Regions from separate parts of the Aeromonas sp. FDAARGOS 1409 genome, predicted to be linked through region 4. Evidence: predicted binding sites of a transcription regulator. Region 4 holds the regulator's gene; each other region holds the start of a gene.
The links. The regulator sigma-54, encoded in region 4, starts transcription at its own class of promoters, with help from an activator protein. The targets are predictions, from matches to a motif close to TGGCACNGTTTTNGCTT.

Region 1: a site for sigma-54 is predicted at 1,866-1,882, ahead of I6L39_RS03745 (superinfection exclusion B family protein). Genes of this name have one in related genera too.
Region 2: a site for sigma-54 is predicted at 3,539-3,555, ahead of fliE (flagellar hook-basal body complex protein FliE). Genes of this name have one in related genera too.
Region 3: a site for sigma-54 is predicted at 3,499-3,515, ahead of flgA (flagellar basal body P-ring formation chaperone FlgA). Genes of this name have one in related genera too.

What each region holds. Positions count from the first base shown of each region.
Region 1 is NZ_CP077395.1:793,384-799,202, forward strand. It holds gene I6L39_RS03735 (DUF885 family protein) at 1-630, shown strand, start outside; gene I6L39_RS03740 (methylglyoxal synthase) at 719-1,177, shown strand; gene I6L39_RS03745 (superinfection exclusion B family protein) at 1,237-1,824, opposite strand; yybP-ykoY riboswitch at 2,005-2,111, shown strand; gene I6L39_RS03750 (sodium:calcium antiporter) at 2,201-3,187, shown strand; gene ansB (L-asparaginase 2) at 3,278-4,336, opposite strand; gene I6L39_RS03760 (heavy-metal-associated domain-containing protein) at 4,466-4,660, opposite strand; gene I6L39_RS03765 (AEC family transporter) at 4,789-5,739, opposite strand.
Region 2 is NZ_CP077395.1:2,626,743-2,632,561, reverse strand. It holds gene fliH (flagellar assembly protein FliH) at 1-295, opposite strand, end outside; gene fliG (flagellar motor switch protein FliG) at 366-1,427, opposite strand; gene fliF (flagellar basal-body MS-ring/collar protein FliF) at 1,420-3,126, opposite strand; gene fliE (flagellar hook-basal body complex protein FliE) at 3,182-3,499, opposite strand; gene I6L39_RS12520 (lipoprotein) at 3,695-4,471, opposite strand; gene rimO (30S ribosomal protein S12 methylthiotransferase RimO) at 4,744-5,819, shown strand, end outside.
Region 3 is NZ_CP077395.1:4,253,335-4,259,153, reverse strand. It holds gene I6L39_RS19700 (peptide ABC transporter substrate-binding protein) at 1-1,254, shown strand, start outside; gene yfcE (phosphodiesterase) at 1,265-1,807, shown strand; gene I6L39_RS19690 (flagella synthesis protein FlgN) at 1,867-2,283, opposite strand; gene flgM (flagellar biosynthesis anti-sigma factor FlgM) at 2,280-2,600, opposite strand; gene flgA (flagellar basal body P-ring formation chaperone FlgA) at 2,696-3,325, opposite strand; gene I6L39_RS19675 (chemotaxis protein CheV) at 3,536-4,447, shown strand; gene I6L39_RS19670 (protein-glutamate O-methyltransferase CheR) at 4,465-5,289, shown strand; gene flgB (flagellar basal body rod protein FlgB) at 5,352-5,753, shown strand; gene flgC (flagellar basal body rod protein FlgC) at 5,750-5,819, shown strand, end outside.
Region 4 is NZ_CP077395.1:1,781,166-1,786,984, forward strand. It holds gene lptC (LPS export ABC transporter periplasmic protein LptC) at 1-191, shown strand, start outside; gene lptA (lipopolysaccharide transport periplasmic protein LptA) at 178-696, shown strand; gene lptB (LPS export ABC transporter ATP-binding protein) at 709-1,434, shown strand; gene I6L39_RS08460 (RNA polymerase factor sigma-54) at 1,500-2,939, shown strand; gene hpf (ribosome hibernation promoting factor) at 2,960-3,247, shown strand; gene ptsN (PTS IIA-like nitrogen regulatory protein PtsN) at 3,250-3,696, shown strand; gene rapZ (RNase adapter RapZ) at 3,737-4,603, shown strand; gene npr (PTS phosphocarrier protein NPr) at 4,620-4,892, shown strand; gene I6L39_RS08485 (transcription antiterminator) at 4,907-5,819, opposite strand, start outside.

The DNA.
Region 1 (5,819 bases), 990 kb from region 4:
CTGCAGAGCTGGAACATCAGCACCCTGCTGGCCCACGAGGGGGCCCCCGGCCACCACTTCCAGATCACCATAGCCCAGGAGCTGGCGGCCAAGGATCCCGACTTCCCGCAGTACGTGGCGAACGCCTCCTACACCGCCTATGCGGAGGGTTGGGCGCTCTACACCGAATACCTGGCGGATCACGACATGGGGCTCTATCAGGGGCGTGGCCTCTATGATCCGGCGGTGGGGGATGTGAAGGTCGAGGGCTCGCCTGCCTTCAACAACCAGTTGCAGTACTTCGGCCGCCTCAACGAGGAGATGCTGAGGGCCATGCGACTGGTGGTGGACACCGGCATCCACTGGTATGGCTGGAGTCACGACAGGGCCGTCGGCTACATGCAGGAGAACTCGGCGCTGGGGGCCGGCGACATCAGCTCCGAGGTGCCGCGCTACATGGCCTATACCGGCCAGGCCACCTCCTACAAGGCGGGTCAGCTGGCCCTGATCCGGATGCGGGAGTCCGCCGAACAGGCGCTGGGCGGAGGCTTTGACCTCAAGGCCTTCCACCACCAGGTGCTGGAATACGGCATGCTGCCCATCTCGGTGCTGGAGCAGAAGAACCGGCAGTGGATAGAAGCGTCGAAGTGATCACAGTTACGGCGCCCGGCAAGGCAGCGGGCGCCGCTTTCGAGTAGGATACGCCCCTACTCCTGTCACTTTGCTACGGATGATCCCCATGGAACTGATTGCACGTGAGATGGCGCCCCACAAACGGGTCGCCCTGGTGGCTCACGACAACATGAAAGCCCCCCTGCTGAACTGGGTACTGCGCCGCAAGGAGGAGCTCAAGCTCCACCATCTCTATGCGACCGGCACCACGGGCACCCTGCTCGGCAAGCAGGCACAGCTGCCCATCACCTGTCTGTTCTCCGGCCCCATGGGCGGCGACCAGCAGCTCGGCGCCCTGATCGCCGAGGGCAAGATCGACGTGATGATCTTCTTCTGGGATCCTCTCAATCCCGCCGCCCACGATCCTGACGTCAAGGCGCTGCTGCGTCTGGCGGCGGTGTGGAACATCCCAGTCGCCACCAACGAGGCGACCGCGGACTTCATCATGGACAGCCCGCACATGCAGCAGGCCTTCAGCGTGCAGGTGCCCGACTACGCCGGGTATCTCAAGGCCAGAACCGAGTAGCAGGCCCCAGACAGCAAAGAGCCGGACATGGTCCGGCTCTTTTTATGGGTGAGGGGCGATCAGCGCTGGAGGCTCTTCTGGGCGAACTTGGGCCTGGCGTTCATGATCTGCTCCACCTGCTCGTCGCTCATCTTGCCCCGCGACAGCCCCAGCACCTTGTAGGTCAGCAGGGGGCGGGCCGGCAGCGCTATCATCAGGGCGCGGATCTGGTTCTCGTCCTCCTTCTCCCGCACCGGCTTGCCATAGGCATAGGTGAGCACACCGGCATCCATCAGGTTTTTGACGGCAGGCTCGGTGATCGGCAGGTTTATGACGCTCTTGCGCTGCAGCACGAACTCGCGCAGCACCGCCTTCTCGTTGAAGTCGAGGAAGCCGATCATCTGGGCCAGCTGATCCTGCTGACGGCGGGACTGCCACTCGTCGCAGGCCCACTCCCAGGCGATCAGGAAGCCCTGGCTGCAGAAGTAGGAGATGGCGATCAGCATGCCGACCCCGAGCCAGGCGGCGTGGGCCGTGGCCCACTGGCTGACGGCCCCCTTCATCAGACCGGCCGGGAACAGCAGTATGATGCTGCAGCAGAGCAGCAGCCAGACCATGAGCCAGTTGAGGCGGTTCAGCTGATAGAAATGTTGGATCCACCGTTTCATCGTTCACCCTTCCCAAGTCAATGTGGACAGTAGCCAACTCATAGCAATCGCTGTGCCAGCACCAAGATCCCGGGAGAAAGATCAGGATCCTGGCGGGCAGGCGTTACATCCCCTTACAACTTGGCGGGCGTGATCCCAGGGTTTTGCCTTGTGGGGCGGCGGTCGACTTGGTAAAAATCCCGCACTGTCATAGGGGAGTAGCAACCCGCCCGTGATCCGGGCAGGGCTCATGTCAACATTCTTGGATCCGCAGATCCATGGCATGGGCGGCGATGGCATCCATCGCCCTGCAAGACCTTTGGCCTCGATATGCACGCCAGCCGGGCGAGCCATGTCGGGTCCATCGGTTGTCCTGCTCGCCCGGCGGTTACTCATCATGCTGATCACTCTGCTGTTGTTTCTGCTCTCCGCCGTCACCATCTACCTGGCCTGCGAATACTTCGTCAACGGCATCGAATGGACCGGCCACCACTTCAGATTTTCCCAGAGCGCCACCGGTTCCCTGCTGGCGGCCCTCGGCACGGCCCTGCCGGAATGCATCGTCACCCTGACCGCCTTGCTGATGGGGGATGCCCCCGCCCAGCAGCAGATCGGGATGGGCGCGGCCCTCGGCGGCCCCCTGGTGCTGGCCACCCTGGGTTATGGCGCCGTCGGCCTGCTTCTGCTGTTGTGCATGAGCCCAGAGCACAGGACCATCGCAGGCGAGGTTCAACGGGAAACGGCCAGGGACCAGGCCTGGTTCATCGGCATCTTTCTGCTGGCGACGCTGCTCGGCACGGCCGCCTTCACCGGCAAGTCCTGGCTGGCCCCCCTGTTCGTGCTGGCCTACCTCGCCTATGCGAGACGCGAGCTGACGCGGGCCGACAGCCACGAGGCCCAGCTGCCCGAGCCCCTCAGGCTGGATCCGGCCGCCGAGATCCCGGCGCTCGGCAAGGTGCTGGTGCAGACTCTAGTGGCGCTGGTGGTGGTGGCGCTGGCGGCCCAGCTGTTCGTCCATCAACTGGAGGACATGGGCGAGCTGCTCGGTCTTTCACCTGTGCTGGCGGCCCTGTTGCTGAGCCCGGTGGCGACCGAGATGCCCGAGCTGATGAACGTGCTGATCTGGGTGCGACAGGGCAAGCACCGGCTGGCGCTGGCCAATATCTCGGGGGCCATGATGATCCAGGGCACCATTCCCAAGGCGTTCTGCCTGTTGTTCACCCCCTGGCTGCTGGACGGCACCATGATGGTCTCCTCGCTGGTGACGCTGCTGGCAGTCGTGCTGTTGTGGTGGGGGTTCAGTCGGGAGCGGATGACGGCGGGCAGGCTCGCCTGGGTGGGGCTGATCTATCTTGGCTTCTGCGGCTGGCTGATAGCGAGCTGAGGCAGCAGCCACACCACATGCAAAAGGGCGGGACCTTGTCCCGCCCTTTTTGTTGTCATCATCCCATGCCGGCCGATGCCGGCAAGGAGGTCAGAACTGCTGGAACCAGCGCTGGATCTGGGCCGGATCCTTGCTCTGGGTGAGCGAGAGCATCAACAGGATGCGCGCCTTCTGCGGGTTCAGGGTGCCGGCGGCCACGAAGCCGTATTTGGCGTCGTCGATCTCCGCATCCAGGGTGGTGGAACCGGTCGGCACGCGGGCGGAGCGCACGACGCGGATACCGTCCTTGCTCGCCTTGGCCAGGGTATCGAACAGGGTGTGGTAGAGGTTGCCGTTGCCCACCCCGGCGCTGACGATGCCGTCAAACTTGGCGTCCACCATGGCCTTGGCCGGCAGATCGCTGGCGTTGGCATAGCTGTAGACGATGCCGACCTGGGGCAGCTTGTCGAACTTGCTCACGTCGAACGGAGTCTTGCTGGTGTGCTGGCGGGCCGGGCTGCGCTGGTAGTCTATCTTGCCGTTGTGGATGTAGCCGAGCGGGCCGAAGTTCGGGGCGGCGAAGGTCTGCACGCCGGTGGTGTTGGTCTTGGTGACGTCGCGGGCGTCCAGCACGGTGTCATTCATGGCGACCATGACGCCCCGACCCTTGGAGGCGGGATCGGAGGCGGTCACCACGGCGTTGTAGAGGTTCATGGGGCCGTCGGCGCTCATGGCGGTGGAGGGGCGCATGGCACCGACCAGCACCACCGGCTTGTCGCTCTTGACGGTCAGGTTCAGGAAGTAGGCGGTCTCCTCCATGGTGTCGGTGCCGTGGGTGATGACGATGCCGTCCACGTCATCCTTGGCCAGCAGCTCGTTGACCCGCTTGGCGAGCTTGAGCCACACCTCGTCATTCATGTCCTGGGAGCCGATCTTGACCACCTGCTCTCCCTGCACCTCGGCCACGTTCTTCATCTCGGGCACGGCGGCGATCAGGGTCTCGATGGCCACCTTGCCGGCCTCGTAGTTGGACTGGGTAGCGGACTGGCCAGCCCCGGCGATGGTGCCGCCGGTCGCCAGTATGTGCACGCTCGGCAGCGCCATGGCCATGGGGGAAAGGGTCAGGCCGAGTACGGCCGCGATCAGGGTCTTGCGGATAGGAAGGGTCATGCTGCAATCCTTTTTGATGAGGGTGTTGCAGCATTTTTATCCTTTTTAAACGGAATTTAAGTGATCACTCTCACCAATAAAAAGAGGTAATCAGAATATCAGTCTGATTTTTACCACTTAGGTGATAAGTCACTCCGCGGTGAACCCCCTGGCTTCGATCAGGGCGATCAGCTCTTCCCTGCTCAGCTCGCTCTCGACGACGGCCTGGCGGCTGGCGAAATCGACGCTGGCTTCGCTGACGGCTGGCTGGGCCAGCAGGGCTTTTTGCAGGCTGGCGGCACAGCCACCACAGGACATGCCGGAAACGGTCAGTTGAATGATCATGGAATACCTCCTCTGTTGATGTGCAATCAGCCTAAAGCTGCCGCCCGCGGCAAGGTCAAGCCCCTGTGCTGTGCAAAGATCCCGGCGTGGTCATGATGACGACGATGCAGACGCTCAACATGTTCCCCTCAGCCCATCAACCCCAGGTAGTTCATCAGGGCGGCCCCCAGGCTGGTGGTGACGAGCGAACCCAGGGTGGTGGTGGCGATGATGTTCGCCGCCAGGGCACTGTCCCCCCCCATGGCGCGGGTCATCACATAGCTGGCGGCGGCGGTGGGGGTGGAGCTGATGAGAAACAGGATGCCGAGGGCCTGGGGGCTGAAGCCCAGCCCCCAGGCCCCCGTCACCAGCAGCACCGGAATGCAGCACAGCCGGTTGACCGTGGCCCAGCCGGTCAGCAGGGCGCCGCCACGCAGGGCCTTGAGGTTGAGGCTGGCCCCGGTGCAGAGCAGGGCCAGCGGCAGGGTCATGTTGGCGAAGTAGTTGCCCGTGGAGATCACCAGCTGTGGCAGCTCGATGCCGAGCAGGCCGAAGGGCAGGGCCGCCAGGATGGCGATGATCAGGGGATTCTTGCCGATCCCCCTGAGGATGGGCCCTATCCCCTTGCCGCCCCCCAGGCTGCGGGTCAGGGTGATCACCGCGAGCACGTTGTAGAGCACGGTGACCGCCCCCACAAGCAGGGCCGCGGCCCCTATCCCCTCGGGGCCGTAGGCGTTCTGCACATAGGCCAGCCCCATGATCCCCATGTTGCCGCGAAAGCTGCCCTGCACGAAGATGCCGCGCAGCCTTTGCTCGCTGATGAAACGGGCCGCCAGCAGCTCCAGCACCAGGAAACCGGCCAGGGTGCCGAGCAGGCCGTAAAGGATGAGCCAGGGGCTCGGCATGGTGGAAAAATCGGTGCGCACCATGCTGAGAAACAAGAGGGCTGGCAGGGTGACCTGGAACACCAGGCGGGAGGCGGACTCGACGAAGCTGTCGGGCAGCAGCCCCAGCCGCTTGAGCCAGATGCCGAGTACCAGTACCAGGCAGATGGGGCCCGTGATGGAGAGGGAGAAGTGCAGACTTGCCAACAGATCCATGATGCGCGTCCTGTGCAATGGCGGAAGATCCGCCTCGGCAAAAGGGCATTCTAACGCCATGGGCTTGTATTCACAGGACT
Region 2 (5,819 bases), 850 kb from region 4:
CTTCCAGCCCCTTGGCGAAGCCGGCTTCCCGGCCTTCGCGCATGCCCTCCTCCCAGGCGGCCTGGCGAATCGCCTCCACCTCCTCGGCGGTGATGCTGGGGGCGGGCTCCTCCACAGGGGCATCCGGCGGGAGCTCGGGAGCCTGCTCCTGGCGATACCAGTCCGGGGCCAGCCCCAGGGCGTTGGTCTCGACTTCGGCCTCGGTCTCCATCTCGGGCCAGCCCCAGGCTTCAATCTGCGCCTCGTCAGCCTCGGGCCTGAGGTAACCGCGCAGCTTGTTGTTCTTGTTGTTCATGTGCCGAAGACACTCCTATCGAGAGCCGGATGCAGGGCCCGACATCATCGCACATATGATGGCCGATGGCTTAGAGGAACTCTTCGCCACCGCCGGCCCCCAGCATGATCTCGCCCGCATCCGCCAGACGGCGGGCGGTGGAGAGGATCTCCTTCTGGGCGGCCTCCACCTCGGAGACCCGGATCGGCCCCATGGCCTCCAGGTCGTCCGCCAGCATCTCGGCGGCCCGCTTGGACATGTTCTTGAAGACCTTCTCCCGCATCTGGTCGTCCGACCCCTTGAGGGCCCGTTGCAGCAGATCCCCCGGCACTTCCCGCAGCAGGGTCTGGATGCCGCGATCGTCCACGTCGATGAGGTTCTCGAACACGAACATCAGATCCTGGATCTGCTGGCTCATCTCCTCGTCCGACTCGCGGATGGAGTCCATCAGCTGGCCTTCGATGTTGGTGTCCAGGTAGTTCATGATGTTGGCGGCGGCCTTGAGGCCACCCATCTTGGCCGCCTGGGCGCCCGCCGCACCGGCGAACTGCTTCTCCATGATGTCGTTCAATTCTTGCAGCGCCGCCGGTTGCACCTCTTCCAGGTTGGCGATCCGCATCACCAGATCCAGGCGCACCTGCTCCGGGAACTGGCTCAGGATCTCGGCGGACTGCTCCGGCTCCAGGTAGGAGAGGACTATGGTCTGGATCTGCGGGTGCTCGTTCTGAATGATGCTGGCCACCTGGCGCGCATCCATCCACTTGAGGGAGTCGAGGCCGCGGGCACCCGAGCCCAGGATGATCTGATCCACCAGGTTGCTGGCCTTGTCCTCCCCGAGCGCCGCCACCAGGGCCTTGCGCACGAAGTCTTCGCTGCCGATGCCGATGTTGGTGTATTTCTGGATGTCGTCGATAAATTGACGATGCACCGCCGCCACCCGGTCGTGACTGAAATCCGACATGGAGGCCATGGACATGCCGAGCCGCTGCACCTGCTTGGGCTCGAGGTGGCGGAAGATCTGGGCGGCATCTTCCTCGCTCAGGCTCAGCATCAGTACCGCCGCCATCTCCATCCCGCTCATCTGATCCAGGATCTGACGCTGGGTATCGGTAATCTCGTTACCGGTGACTTGGGTTTTCTTCTCTTCAGGCATCTCGATTCGTTACCCATTCTTTGATGACCTGAGCGGCCAGGTCGGGTTCGTTTGCTACCAGGGCGCGCACGGCCTTGAGCAGGTCCTCGTCACGGTGCAGATCCGGCAGCTTCAGCTGGCCATCCCGCAGACCGAACACGGGTTCGGCCTCGGCCTGGGCCGCCAGCAGGCTCAGTTCGTCGTCCCCACCCAGCACGGTGTGGTTGTCGAAGTCCAGCTCCCCTTCCGGCTTGGCATCCGGGTAGAGCAGGCGCTTGAGCATGGGCCTTACCACGGTGACGATGAGCACTATGATGACCAGCACGGAGGCGGCGATGCGCACCGCGCGCCAGAACCAGGGCTGCTCGTAGAGCGGCGTCTCGGCGACGGCTTCCAGCTCCGGACGGTTGAACGGGATGGCGACCACTTCCAGGGTATCGCCCCGGGTCACGTCGAAACCCAGGCCGCCGCTCAGCAGACGGCGCAGGGTATCGAGTTCGGCCTGGCTGCGGGCCTCCCGGGTCACGGCCCCGTCGGCACCGGGGACGGCCTTGTAGTCCACCGCCACCGACACCGTCATGCGGCGAATGCCGCCCTGCTGGCGCCGGATGTGGCTCACGGTGGTGTCCAGTTCGAAGTTGCGGGTCGCCTCCTTGCGGGAACGGCCGGAAGAGCCGGTTCCCCCTTCCCCGCCGGCGGCCTGCTCGGGAATGCTGGAGGCGGCGGGCGGCTGATTGGAGAGGGCGCCGGGCACGCCGCCGTTGCTGCCGTTGGCGCTGTTCTCCTCCACCGTCATCTCGGAGCGCACGGCGGGCAGGTCTGGGTTGTAGGTCTTGCGGGTCTGCTCCTGCTGGGAGAAGTCGAGGGAGAGATCCACCTCGGCGGTGTAGTTGTCCGCCCCCAATACCGGGATCAGGATGGCGTCAATTTTTTGTTTGTATTCCAGCTCCTGCTTCTGCTGCATCGCAAACTCCTTGCGAGTCTGGGCAGAGAGGGGATCCTGGGAGCCGGAGTTGAGCAGACGACCGTTCTGATCGGTCACGGTGACGCGGGTCGGCTCCAGACCGTGAACGGCGGAGGCCACCATGTCGACGATGGAGTCCACCTCCCCCTGGCCGAGGGCGCTGCCCTTGAGGCTCAGCACCACAGTGGCGCTCGGCTTGCGCTCGTTGCGGGCGAACACGTTGTCTTTCGGGATGGCCAGCAGCACCTGGGCCTTGGCCACGTTCTGGAACTGCTCGATGGCGCTCGCCAGCTGGCGCTCGCGGCTCAGTTTCAGGCGTTCGCTCTCCATGCGCTGGCTGACGCCGAAGCTGGAGTCCTTGAGCAGGATGGCTTCCCCGTCGTTGCTGACCTCGCTGCTGCCGGCCAGGCCGGCCCGGGTCAGGCGCAGACGGATGTCCGCGTAGTTTTCGGCACTGACCAGCACGCTCTTGCCGTCGACCTGGTAGGGGATCTTTTGCTGATCCAGATAGTCGAGGGTGGAGACCAGCTCCTGGGTGTTGAAGGTGCCGAGGGGACGCATCTCCGGCTCCTTGCCCCACAGCAGGATGAAGACGGCGATGGCCAGACAGATGGTCAGCCCCAGGATCAGGGTGAGCTGGCGCAGCACATCGGTGTTGGACAGGAAGCCCAGCGCCGAGCTCTTCTGCTCGTTCTCGTCGAGGGCCGCCGCCCCCTCGTTGTTCATCAGCAGATCGCCGTTTGGATCGTTAGCCACGGTTTATGTCCTTATTGCTGACATGTTCATGATGCTCGGTCGCCATAGGCCCGAGTTACACCGGCATGTTCATGATGGTCTTGTAGGCGTCGACCATCTTGTTGCGCACCTGCACCGTCGCCTCGAAGGCGATGGAGGATTTCTGCCCGGCGATCATCACCTCGGAGAGATCCACCGACTTGTCACCCAGATCGAACCGGGTGCGCAGATCGTTGGCGCTGCCCTGCAACTCGTTGACGTTGTCGAGGGCCTGCTGGAGCATCTGGCCGAAGTCCGAATTGACCGGACGACCGGGCTGGGTCAGCGGCGTGGCACCGGCTTCCACCCTGAGAGCCTGCATCTCTTGCATCAGACTGCTTGCGCTTATTTCCATCTTCCCTTCCCAGACAAATCATTGACACTGGCAAGCCTTAAGCAATTAGAGTGCCAATCAGGAAGGATCCGTAAAAGCCTCACGGCAACGGCAGGCCCTGCCGCCATGGTCAGCCTCACCGCCAGGGATGGACCCGACCGGCAGACATAAAAATGGCCCGCAGGGTGCGGGCCATCATCAGGACGGATCCTGAGGTTATTGAGTCAGATCCTCGTCGATCCAGTATTTGGATCCCGTGACGCTGACGCCGTACAGCAGCCCCTTCTCCCCAAGCTGGTAGATGGCCATGCCCCCGTTGTAACCCGAGTCGAGGGAGGCGCTCTCCTTGCCGGCCACCACCCCCGCCTCCGAGGTCGCCTCCCAGCCCTTGTTCACGAAGTTGTCGAAGGTCTGCTTGGTCTCGAACAACATCACCTGCTGGTAGAACTTGCCGCCGAAGCCAGCCGCCATGCCGGCGCCGAACATCTTCATGTAGGTGTGCTTGCCGCTGGCGCGGTTGACCGCCACCCCGGATCCCTGGTTGGTGTGCACCATCAGGGAGAACTTGCGCGAATCGAACACCGCATAGCCATAAGCCTTGTCAAACAACAGCTTGGCAGAGGGCTGCTCGTTGAACAGCCGCACCAGGGCGGTATCGGCCATGGTGTCGAGGGCGGTGCGGGCCTCCTCCGGGGTCTTGGGCTCGAGCATGGTGTCGAGCTTCTTGTCGGCGGCCGCCAGCCACTCCTTGCCGGTGGCCGCGCTCTCCGCCGTCCAGGCACCGGCCTTGTTGTAGGCCTCGGCCCCCCAGTTGGAGACAGACTCCCAGGTCTCCTTGGAAAAATCGGTGATCCCCTTCCACGCCTCCTTGCCGGTATCGCTCACCGCGGTACCGAGTTCGGAGGCGGCCTCCTTCAACTTCGCCCAGTCGGCATGGCCGGGGGTCGACGCCAGCACCAGGGTGGCGGCAATCAGCCAGGATCGGCTCTTCATGATCAGCTCCTCTTTCGTTGTGCCAAGACTCAGCCTAACAGACTCAAGCTTACTCGAAGAAGGGCTTGATTCTCTCCCGTTCAGCCTGCGTCAATGAAACCACCACGGGCCCGTTCCCGTCCTTTCCGGGCAGGCACACGGCCGCACGGGGGCAGGCCTTGCCGTGGCGCGAAAGAATGTTCGGACCAGCGACGCCAGTTGTATAGTTTTTGGTTAGCCATTCCGGTAAAATCCGCGCCCTTGAATAAGAGCCACCTAAGAGTGATTGAGCGATGTCCAACACAAAACAGGCCCCCAAAGTAGGATTCGTCTCCTTGGGTTGCCCCAAAAACCTGGTCGATTCCGAGCGCATCCTGACCCAGCTGCGTACCGAAGGGTACGACGTGGTGCCCAGCTATGACGATGCGGAGCTGGTGGTGGTCAACACCTGCGGCTTCATCGACAGTGCGGTGCAGGAGTCCCTGGAAGCCATCGGCGAGGCCCTGGCCGAGAACGGCAAGGTGATCGTCACCGGCTGCCTGGGTGCCAAAGAGAACCAGATCCGCGAGATCCACCCCAAGGTGCTCGAGATCACCGGTCCCCACGCCTATGAAGAGGTGCTGGGCCACGTTCACAAGTACGTGGAAAAGCCGACCCACAACCCCTTCACCAGCCTGGTGCCGGCCCAGGGCGTCAAGCTGACCCCGCGCCACTACGCCTATCTCAAGATTTCCGAAGGCTGCAACCACCGCTGCACCTTCTGCATCATCCCCTCCATGCGCGGGGATCTGGTGAGCCGCCCCATCGGCGAGGTGCTGGCCGAGGCCAAGCGCCTGAAAGAGGCCGGCGTGAAGGAGATCCTGGTGATCTCCCAGGACACCTCCGCCTACGGCGTCGACGTCAAGCACCGCACCGGTTTCTACGACGGCATGCCGGTCAAGACCAGCATGGTGGCCCTGTGCGAGGAGCTCTCCAAGCTCGGCATGTGGGTGCGCCTGCACTACGTCTACCCCTACCCGCACGTGGATGACGTCATCCCCCTGATGCGCGACGGCAAGATCCTCCCCTACCTGGACATACCGCTGCAGCACGCCAGCCCGCGCATCCTCAAGCTGATGAAGCGCCCCGGCTCCGTCGAGCGCACCCTGGAGCGCATCCAGAAGTGGCGCGAGATCTGCCCCGAGATCACCCTGCGCTCCACCTTCATCGTCGGCTTCCCCGGCGAGACCGAGGAAGAGTTCCAGATGCTGTTGGACTTCATCGACAAGGCGGAGCTGGATCGGGTCGGCTGCTTCAAGTACAGCCCGGTCGAGGGCGCCAAGGCCAACGAGCTGCCGGATCCGGTGCCGGCCGAGGTGCAGGAGGAGCG
Region 3 (5,819 bases), 1.9 Mb from region 4:
CGGCGGTTGCTGAACCCGGCGCTGGCATCGCCCTCCGCCGGTCTCTTGCTGGCGACCGGCATCAACAATGCCCAGTCCATCTACGCCGGTGCGCTCGATCTCGATGCCCTGGGGGTGGAGGCCGAGAGCGACCAGATCCTGAAGGTGACCCTGGAGCGGCCTGTGCCCTACTTCCTGCAGCTCATCAGCCAGCGTCCCTTCGTGCCGGTCAATGAAAAGGCGGTCAGCCAGTTCGGCAAGCAGTGGACCCAGCCCGGCAAGCTGGTCAGCAACGGCGCCTACCGGCTGGTGAACTGGGTGCCGAACGAGCGCATCGAAGCCGAGCGCAACCCCCAGTACTGGGACGATGCCCACACCCGGATCCAGCGGGTGACCTATCTGCCGCTCGCCTCCCAGCACGCGGAGCGGCTGCGCTACGAGGCGGGGGAGATCCAGCTCACCAACAAGGTGGCGCTGGAGTACTACCAGAAGGCCATGCAGGAGACGCCGGAGCGGATCTGGGGCCTGCCGCTGCTCGGCACCTACCTATATACCTTCAACCTCAATCGCCCGGAGCTGCAGGACGTGCGGGTGCGTCAGGCTCTCTCCATGGCCATCGATCGCCGCCTGCTGACCGAGAAGGTGAGCGGTCAGGGAGAGCGTCCCGCCTGGTCCCTGCTGCCCGGCATGCCGGATTATGACGAGCTTGGCTCTCCCCTCGCCCTGGAGGCGCAGCCGACCCGGCTGGCCCGTGCCGCCGCCCTGCTGGCCCAGGCGGGCTACAACAGCGCCCATCCCCTCAAGCTGACGCTGACCTACAACACCTCGGAGAACCACAAGAAACTGGCCCTGGCGGTGGCGGCCATGTGGAAGCCGCTGGGGGTGGAGGTCGTCCTCAACAACCTGGAGTGGAACGCCTATCAGGTGGCTAAGGACAGCGGCGACTTCATGCTGGCCCGCTCATTCTTGTTCGGTGATTACGTGGAGCCCTCCTCCATGCTGGGCAGCTTCCGTTGCCAGGATCCCCAGAACGAGAGCGGTTACTGCAACCCGGCCTTCGACGGTCTGCTGCAGCAGGCGTCGGAGACCCTGGATGCTAAGGCCCGGACCGGGCTCTATCATCAGGCGGAACAACTGCTGATGGAGGAGATGCCCGTCATCCCCGTCTATCACTACAACCAGATGCGGCTGGTGGACCCGGCCCTGCGCGGCCTGCCGAGCCGCAACCTCAAGGGCGCCATCGCCACCAAGGATCTCTACTTCAGTCAGCCATGAGGAAAGTGGGATGAAGATAGCAATTATCTCTGATGTACACGGCAGCCTGCCTGCCCTGGAGCAGGTGCTGGCCCGGCTCTCCCCCTGGCAGCCGGATCACTACCTGCTGCTCGGGGATCTGCTCAACCACGGTCCGCGCAACCCGGTGCCGGAGGGCTATGCCCCTGCGGCCGTGGCCGAGCGACTCAATACACTGGCTTCCCGCATCATGGCGGTACGGGGCAACTGCGATTCGGAAGTGGATCAGATGCTGCTGGATTTCCCCATCACGGCCCCTTACAACCAGATGTTGATGGACGGGCGGCGCTGGTTCGTGAGCCACGGCCATCTCTATCAGCCGGAGGCGGTGCCTTTGCCTGCGGGCAGCCTCTTCATCAGCGGCCACACCCACCTTCCCGTGCTGCGGCAGGACGGGGAGAGGGTCTTGATGAACCCGGGGTCCATCTGTTTTCCGAGGGGGGAGTGGGCGGCCAGCTACGGCCGTTACGAGGATGGTGTCATGAGCATTCACGCCTGCGCCGATGATGCCGAGCTGATGCGGCTGGCGCTCTGACCCGCGCGGGTCAGGACAGAGGGATAAAGGGGGGTCTCAACGCCGAAGCGGGAAGGGGGTCAGGCCTTGATCCCCAGGGAACGGGTGCCGGAGCGGGTATTGCCCTTGGCGTCGTAAGTCAGGGAGTTGCTGTCCTTCAGCTTGCTGAGGAAGCTGGCCAGCCGGCGATTGGAGACGATGCTGAGTTCGAGCAGGCGACCGTTGAGGTTGTTCTGCTCCTGGCAGGCTTCCAGCTTGGCCTGCAGGACCTGCAGCTGGTCAGGGAAGGCACCGAGTCGCTGCTGCAGGTCGGGCTGTCCGGCCAGGGTCTTGTCCAGGGTCTCGATGGCCACCAGCAGTTGCTGCTTGCGATCGGCCAGCGCCGGCAAGGCGAGGGCCCGGTGAGCCTTGAGCAGATCAAACTCCTCCGCCAGCAGACCCTGCATCTGGGAGAGGTTGTCGTCCTGGGCGTGCAGCAGCTCGACGAGATCCATCATCCCAGCCGCTTGTCCAGATCGGCTTCAAAGCTGAACATCTTTCTGGCCACGGCTTCGCTGTTGACCTTGTACTCCCCACTGGCCACGGCCTTCTTCAGGCTCTCGACGCGGCTCTCGTTACCGGTGGAGGCGGTGTTGAGGGTCTTCTGCATCTGTTGCAATTGCTGCGCCTCGCTGGTCAAGGAGACAGAGTCGCTCTTGACGGTCGTCGCGCGGTTGCCCTCGCCAGAGGTCGCGGACTTGGTGGCTACACCTTGACTGGTCCCGTTGTTTTGCAACCGGTTGTTAGCCAAGTTGTTGATATTGTTGATAGCCATAAGGTTTACCTTCGTCTGCTTTGCTGTTCGCTTACCTGTATATCGGTGACGGCGGTCAGAACTTTAGAAAAAAAATCGGATCGTTAACAAAACAGTCAAAACGTGACCACCACGGATCCCACGGCACTGACCTGGCCCTGCACCGCTCTGCCCGAACGAATGTTGACAAGCCGGATCATGTCTCCGAAGCTGCCATCTTGCAAGGCGCGGGCCATGGTTTTGATCTGCATGCTGCTGTTTTCGGCGACCAGGGTCACCTGATCCCCCTTGCAGACCACGCACACCTGGGTCAGCCGAATGGGTTGGCCGGGTTTGAGCTCGCGCTTGCTGCGTACCCCGACGAGGGCGGCCGGGTCGGTCAGATAGTCGCCGCGGATCAGGGTCTGATCCTGGTAGGCCAGGGTCAGCATGGACTCGCTCAGCACGTCGCCCTTGGCCACAGGGGCCGCCACGGTGACATAGGGCTTCTGGATGCTGACCCGCACCGGCAGGTAGAGGTCCCAGGGTTTGTCTTCTTCACACTTGAGGTAGACGGTGGTGTTGCGGCGGATCTCCATCCTGGACGGGAGGGTGATGGTCAGGGCCTCCTCGCAGCGTGTCAGGGGGAGACGCTCGTCAATGGTCCCGGCTTTCACCTCGGCCTGGGCATCGAGGGGCATATCCAGCTGGCCGAACACGAACTCCTGCGCCTGTTCCTGTAGATAGTCGGTGACCTCGGACGCCATGGCGTGAGACAGGCTGCAAAACGGCAGTAAGATGAGGAAAAGTCTACTAATCATTTTTGCTTACCGGTCGATAAGTTATTCACGTATACCACCGTAGTTAACTATGCTTGCACCAGAATTCGGTTGTCGAAACATCGCTGGTCTGATGCAAGCCAATGTGCATGCATAATAACATGCACGATCAGTGCCAAGCATTTTTAGGGAGTGTTTATGGCGAGTATTCTGGACTCGGTCAACCAGCGAACCCAGTTAGTGGGACAAAACCGGCTGGAGCTGCTGCTGTTTCGTCTCAACGGACGTCAAAGATTTGGCATCAACGTATTCAAGGTACGTGAGGTGCTGCAGTGCCCGCCCTTGACCGTCATGCCCAAGCTCAACTCCTGCATCCGCGGCGTGGCTCACATCCGTGGCCAGACCATCTCGGTGATCGATCTCAGCATGGCGATGGGCAAGCGTCCCATCCAGGACCTCTCCAAGTGCTTCATCATCATCTCCGAGTACAACAGATCCATTCAGGGGTTCCTGGTCCACTCGGTCGAACGCATCATCAACATGAACTGGGAGTCCATCCTGCCGCCACCCAAGGGGGCGGGGCGCATCAACTACATGACCGCCGTCACCGAGGTGGACGGCGAGCTGGTGGAGATCCTGGACGTGGAGCGCATCCTCAACGAGATCTCGCCGGTTTCCACCGAGGTGAGCGCCGAGCTGGTGGAGGCGAGCGTGGAGCACAACCCCCTGGGTCGCCCCGTGCTGGTGGCGGACGACTCCTCGGTGGCGCGCAAGCAGGTGCAGCGGGCGCTGGAGGCGATCGGGGTGCAGTGCGTGCTGGCCAAGGACGGGCGCGAGGCGCTCAACATGCTGCTGGAGATGTCCAGGAACGGCCCCATCAAGGATCAGATCGCCCTGGTGATTTCGGACATCGAGATGCCGGAGATGGACGGCTACACCTTCACCGCCGAGATCCGCAACAATCCCGCCCTCAAGGATTTGCATGTTATCCTGCACACTTCCCTCAGTGGGGTGTTCAATCAGGCCATGGTGCAGAAAGTCGGAGCGAACAATTTTATTGCCAAATTCCAGCCTGATGAATTGGCCAAGGCCGTACAAGGCGCTCTCTAATCAAGAAGAACAACTGCATGAAGACACTTTCGGACGACTTATACAGGCAATTCAGCAATTTTCTGGCGCAACAGAGCGGCATAGTGCTGGGTGACAACAAACAGTATCTGGTCAAGAGCCGCCTGTCGCCCTTGATGACTCAGTTTGGTATCGAGAGTCTGTCTGATCTGGTCACCCGGGCGATGAACGTGCGCGAGCGGGAACTCAAGATGGCCGTGGTGGATGCCATGACCACCAACGAGACCCTGTGGTTTCGCGATACCTATCCGTTCCAGTTGCTGAGCGACAAGATTTTCCCCGAACTCGGCAAGAGCGGTCGTCCCATCAAGATCTGGTCCGCCGCCTCCTCGTCCGGGCAGGAGCCGTACTCCATTGCCATGACGGCGCTGGAGCAGCAGGTCAAGCGACCGGGCACCCTGCCGGGCGGGGTGCAGATAGTGGGGACCGACATCTCCAGCACCATGCTCAACCAGTGCAAGGAGGGGGTCTATGACAGCCTGGCACTGGCCCGGGGCCTCTCCCCCGAGCGCAAGCGGCTGTTCTTCGAGCCCTGCGGCGACAACAAGATGCGGGTATCGGAGCGTGTCAGAAAATTGACCAGCTTCCGTCCCCTGAACCTGCTGGAGAGCTACAGCCTGCTCGGCAAGTTTGACATCATCTTCTGTCGCAACGTGCTCATCTACTTCGCCCCCGAGGTGAAGTCCAAGATCCTCAACCAGTTCGCCGGCAGCCTCAACCCTGGCGGCTATCTGATGCTGGGGGCCTCGGAGTCCCTGGCCGGTCTCACCGACAAGTTCGAGATGATCCGCTGCAACCCCGGCATCGTCTACAAGGTCAAATAACCCTCCTTATATCCCTCTTTGGCACACCTCTTGCTAAACATTCGTGAAGCAGGAGGTGTGCTATGGCAATTTCATTCGACAAGGCATTTGGTGTTCACCAGTACACGCTGAGCGTGCGCGCCAAGCGTGCCGAGGTGTTGTCCAGCAACATCGCCAATGCGGATACACCGGGCTTCAAGGCCCGTGACATCGACTTCTCCCAGGCGCTGCAACAGGCCCAGAGCCGGCAAGGGTTCGGGCTCAGCACCACCAGCGAGAAGCACTTCGCCTTGCAGATGGATGCGCCCGGGTCTACCCAGTACCGCAATCCCCTGCAACCGGATACCGGTGACGGCAACACGGTGGACGTGCAGCAGGAGCGCAGCGAGTTTCTGCGCAACAGCCTCGAATACCAGGCCTCCCTCGAGTTCATGAACGGCAAGATAAGCGGCCTGCTCAAGGCACTGAAAGGAGAGCAAGGATGAGTTTGTTCAAGGTCTTTGACATTGCAGGCTCCGCCATGAGCGCGCAGTCCGTTCGCCTCAACACGG
Region 4 (5,819 bases):
TCATCTCCACGCTGGACAGCCCTTATCTGGAGCTGGATCTGGTGACTCAGGAGATGAGAAGCAACCAGCACATCAGCATAGTGGGCCAGGAATTCCAGACCGAAGGCGTGGGCCTGAAGGGTCACCTGGAACGTAAATATTTCGAATTACTGGATAAAGGCCATGCCACTTATTTCAATGAAAAACGTTAATCTGGCCCTCACGACCCTGCTGCTGTGCGGCACCCTGAGCGCCAAAGAGTCCGACTTCGCCGAGAAGGTCTATGTGGATGCGGTCAAGCAAGTGGCCGAGATGCAGGACAACCGCATCACCTTCAGCGAGGACGTCATCATCACCCAGGGCACCATCAAGATTCAGGCCGACAAGGTGGTGGTGATCCGCTCCGGCGAGAAGGGGGCGGAAGTGATGACGGCCTATGGCAATCCGGCCACCTTCTTCCAGGTGCTGGACAACGGCAAGCCGGTCAATGCCCACGGCAACAGCATCCGTTATGAACTGAAGAACCGGCTGGTGACCATCACCGGCAACGGCCAGCTCAAGCAGGAAGACAGCCAGGTGAACGGGGATCTCATCCGCTACGACATCGTCAAACAGAAGATGATCGCCGAGAGCAAGGGGCCGGCCCAGCGCGTCAAGACGGTGTTCCTGCCGGATCAGGTCGAGAACTTCGACAAGCCCGCCGACCAGAAGAAGTAGGAAACAGAAACCATGGCAGTGTTAAAAGCAACGGGTCTGCAGAAGAGCTACAAGCGCCGCATGGTGGTCAGCGACGTGAGCCTGGAGGTGGGAACGGGCCAGATCGTGGGACTGCTCGGCCCGAACGGGGCGGGAAAGACCACCTCCTTCTACATGATCGTGGGCCTGGTGCAGCGGGATGCCGGTCTCATCACCATCGACGAGCAGGACATCAGCCTGCAGCCCATGCACATCCGAGCCCGCAACGGCATCGGCTACCTGCCGCAGGAGGCCTCCATCTTCCGGCGCCTGTCGGTGTTCGACAACCTGATGGGGGTCATGCAGACCCGCAAGGGGTTGAGCCGGGAAGAGCGGGAGGATAAGGTCGAACAGTTGCTGGAAGAGTTCAACATCACCCATATCCGCGACAGCCTGGGGCAGAGCCTCTCGGGCGGGGAGCGCCGCCGGGTCGAGATCGCCCGGGCGCTGGCGGCTGAGCCGCGCTTCATTCTGCTGGATGAACCCTTCGCCGGTGTTGATCCTATTTCCGTCATAGACATCAAGAAGATCATCCAGCATCTGAAAGAACGCGGGCTGGGTGTGCTGATCACCGACCACAACGTCAGAGAGACGTTGGATGTGTGCGAGAAGGCCTACATCGTCAGCCACGGCAAGATGATTGCCGAAGGTGCGCCGGCCGACATCCTCGCCGATGAGCAGGTCAAGCGCGTCTATTTGGGCGATCAATTCAGTCTATAGTAAGGGGGCACCCCTCATTTTTGTTAGGTGACTGCCTCGCTGAACATAAGGATATCCCGACGTAGATGAAGCCGACATTACAGTTGCGCCTCGGTCAGTCCCTGACCATGACGCCACAATTACAACAAGCGATTCGTCTGCTCCAGCTCTCCACCCTGGAACTCCAGCAGGAAATTCAGCAAGCGCTCGACAACAACCCCTTGCTGGAGCAAGAGGAGAACGAGGCGCAGGAAACCAGTGAGGCAGAGGCACAGGACGCCAGTCAACTCGACTCCAGCGATGCCATGGCCCAGGAGAGCATGCCGGACGAACTGCCGGTGGACACCACCTGGGACGAGGTCTACTCCGCCGGTACGGCCCAGAGCGCAGGGCCCATTCACGACGGGGAGGACAGCATCTATCAGGGGGAAACCACCGAAAACCTGCAGGACTACCTGCTGTGGCAGATGCGGCTCACCCCCTTCAGCGACGTGGATGCGGCAATCGCGCTGGCCATCATCGATGCCATCGACGAATCCGGCTATCTGACGGCCACCCTCGAAGATATTCAGGCTGCAGTCAGCAGCGAAGAGGTAGAAGTCGAACTGGATGAGGTCGAAGCGGTGCTCAAGCGGGTGCAGCATTTCGATCCGGTCGGCATCGCCGCCCGCTCGGTACAGGAGTGCCTGCTTATCCAGCTCGGCCAGTATTCGCCTGAATTGCCCTGGCTCAACGAGGCCAGGGAGGTGATCCGCGAGCACATGGATCTGCTCGGCAATCGCGACTATCGCACCCTGGCTCGCAAGACCCGCCTCAAGGAGAGCGATCTCAAGGAGGTGCTGGATCTCATCCAGCAACTGGAACCCAGGCCCGGCAACGGCATCATCCAGAGTGAATCCCAGTACGTGATCCCGGATGTGTCCGTGGTCAAGAAGGGGAGCAAGTGGGTGGTGGAGCTCAATCCGGACTCGGCACCGCGCATCCGTGTCAACGAGGCCTATGCGGCCATGGCGCGCAATGCCCGCAGCAGTACGGATACCCAGTTCATCCGTTCCCATTTGCAGGAGGCCAAGTGGTTCATCAAAAGTCTGGAGAGCCGCAACGACACACTGCTCAAGGTGGCCAGCTGTATCGTCGAGCAGCAGCAGGGCTTCTTCGAATATGGCGAAGAGGCGATGAAACCCATGGTGCTCAATGACATCGCCGAGGCCGTGGAGATGCATGAGTCGACCATTTCCAGGGTCACGACCCAGAAGTACATGCATACGCCCCGCGGCATCTTCGAACTGAAGTTTTTTTTCTCCAGTCATGTCAATACGGAGGGAGGAGGAGAGTGCTCATCGACCGCTATTCGTGCGCTCATCAAGAAGCTGGTGACGGCGGAGAACCCCGCCAAGCCGCTTAGTGATAGCAAGATCGCGGATTTGCTGGCCGAACAGGGTATTATGGTGGCGAGACGCACGATCGCAAAGTACCGTGAATCCTTGTTGATCCCGCCATCCAATCAGCGCAAACGCCTGGTTTAGGCAAACAGAAGGAAGACGTTATGCAAATCAACCTGACCGGACACCATGTCGAGATTACCGAAGCTCTGCGTGACTATGTGAACAACAAATTTGCCAAACTCGAGCGTCACTTTGACCATATCAACAACGTACATGTGGTGTTGAGCGTCGAAAAACTGAACCAGATTGCCGAAGCCAAGCTGCATGTCAGCGGGGGAGAGGTGTTCGCCAATTCGCAGCATGCCGACATGTATGCGGCGATTGATACCCTGCTGGATAAACTGGATCGGCAGATCATCAAGCACAAAGATAAGTTAAATCAAAAATAACTATGCAACTTGAACACATACTGAGTCGGGACTGCACCAAGAGTGCGGTCCCTTGTACCAGCAAGAAACGCGCGCTAGAGATCATCAGTGAACTGGCCGCAGAGCGCCTCGGTGCCTCCCGCCAGGTGCTGTTTGAGAGCCTGCTGGCGCGAGAAAAGATGGGCAGTACCGGGATCGGTGCCGGTATCGCCATTCCCCACGGCCGGATCGACGACGCTTTTGCCCCGACCGCCGTATTGATGACCTTCTCCGAACCCATCCCTTTCGATTCTATCGACAATCAACCGGTTGACCTGCTCTTTGCATTGCTGGTGCCGGAAAGCGAGTGCAAACAGCACCTCAAGACTCTTTCCCTGATGGCATCCAAGCTGGGTGACAAGGCCGTCTGCCGCCAGTTGCGCCAGGCGACCAGCGACGAAGAACTCTATCAGATCATGACGTCGGCCTGAGGCCGGGTCTGACACAGCCACGTTGGCGTGAGGGGACAAGATGCAGTTAATAGTGGTAAGCGGTCGTTCGGGCTCCGGCAAGACGGTAGCCCTGAGGGTGCTGGAGGATCTGGGGTACTACTGCGTGGACAACCTGCCGGTCAACCTGCTGCCCCAGCTGATCGTCTCGGTGGAGAGCCAGTATGACAAGCTGGCGGTCAGCATCGACGTGCGCAACCTGCCAGCCCAGACAGACAGGCTGGAGAGCCTGCTGAGCCAGGTTCGCAACGAGGGACGGGTGAAGTTTTCGAGCTTCTTCTTCGACGCGGACAACACCACCCTGCTCAAACGCTACGGCGAGAGCCGCCGTCTGCATCCCCTGTCCCGCAACAAGCTGTCGCTGGACGAGGCGATCCGGGAAGAGACCCATCTGCTGGCGCCGCTCTCCTCGACCGCCGACCTGCGCATCGACACCACCAACCTCAGCATTCACGATCTCAGCGAGCTCATCAAAACCCGGGTGCTCGGCAAGAAAGAGAACGAACTGGTGCTGGTGTTCGAGTCGTTTGGCTTCAAGTACGGCATTCCCAAGGATGCGGACTTCGTGTTCGACGCCCGTTTCCTGCCCAACCCGCACTGGATCCCCGAGCTCAAGCCCTTCACCGGCAAGGATGAGCCCGTGGCCAACTACCTCTCGAGCCAGCCCGACGTCATGCTGTTCATCCAGCAGATCGAGAACATGCTGGGGACCTGGCTGCCCCATCTGGAGCGCAACAATCGCAGCTATGTGACCGTCGGGATCGGCTGCACCGGTGGTCAGCACAGGTCGGTGTTCATCGCCGAGCGGCTCGCCAGCGCATTCCGGCTGCTTGGCAAGAACGTGCAGATCCGCCATCGCACGTTGGACAAGCGTTCAAACCCCGCCTGACACACAGGATGCTCAGATGACAGTTTCCGCCTCGGTAGAAGTCAAAAACAAGCTAGGCATTCACGCACGACCGGCCATGATGCTGTTCGAGCTGGTACAGGGATTCGATGCCCACGTGTTGCTGCGCAACGAGGACGGCGTGGAGGCCGACGCGGACAGCGTGATCGGCCTGCTGATGCTGGACTCTGCCCAGGGCAAACAGGTGGAGGTCCAGGTGGAGGGCCCCGAAGAGGTGGAAGCCCTGGCCGCCGTAGTGGCCTTGTTCACCTCGGGCTTCAACGAGGAGTAAACTCCCCCGTTGCCTCAGGGAGCGCTGCGCGCCAGCGCCTTGAAATCGGCAAACTCCCGACAAGCCAGCAGGTTCCTGCTGGCTTTTTCGTTCATCAGCGCCAGAAACAGGTCGTAAAGCCCCATGGCCTCCTCGTAGTCGGCCTTGGCGATGGTCAGCACGAAGATCAGGGTGGCGCTCTCCCCGTTGCCCCAGTCGATCCCCTGTGGGGCCAGCACCGTATAGACCAGGGTGCGGCGCGCCAGCAGACCGAGGGAGTGGGGCAGGGCGATGCCGTCCCCCAGCATTGTAGAGACGATCCGCTCCCGCTCCTGCAATGATCCCCGAAAGCCGGTTTCCACCAGGTCTTCTGCCTCCAGCTGGCTGCAGATGCGATCAAACAGCGCCGCCTGACTGAGAGGTTCATCAAGCACCATGAAGTGCTCGGCATCGAAGTACTTGTCGAGCAGGTAGGGGCGGGTGCGATCGACCAGCACTAGCTTGCCGAGCTGCTCCAGCTGGTACTGGGTCGGGAAGGGGGCCACCTGCACCACGGGGGCATTTTTCTCGCTCACCTTGACGGTACTGATGACGAAATCCTGTTCGACTCGCATCAGCCCCTCGTAATCCCGCACCGACTCCAGCGTGGTCAGCTGAAGCTGGGGGTATTCCCGCCGGATACGCGCCTCCAGCACCCGGAAGGTGGCGTTGCCCGCATCGCACAGCAGCAGCGCCTGGGGGCGCCGGGTGTAACCGATGTCATGGTGGCGCTCCAGGCCGACCCCGATGTGGATCACCAGGTAGCCTATCTCGTGATGGGTCAGGTGGTACGGGGTCTGCCTGATCCACTCCGAGATGGCCGCCAGGGTGATGTCGTAGGCGAGGGGATAGTACTGCTTGATGTGGTCCGCCAGGGGATTGTGGCTGCCAATCTGGTACTTGACCCGC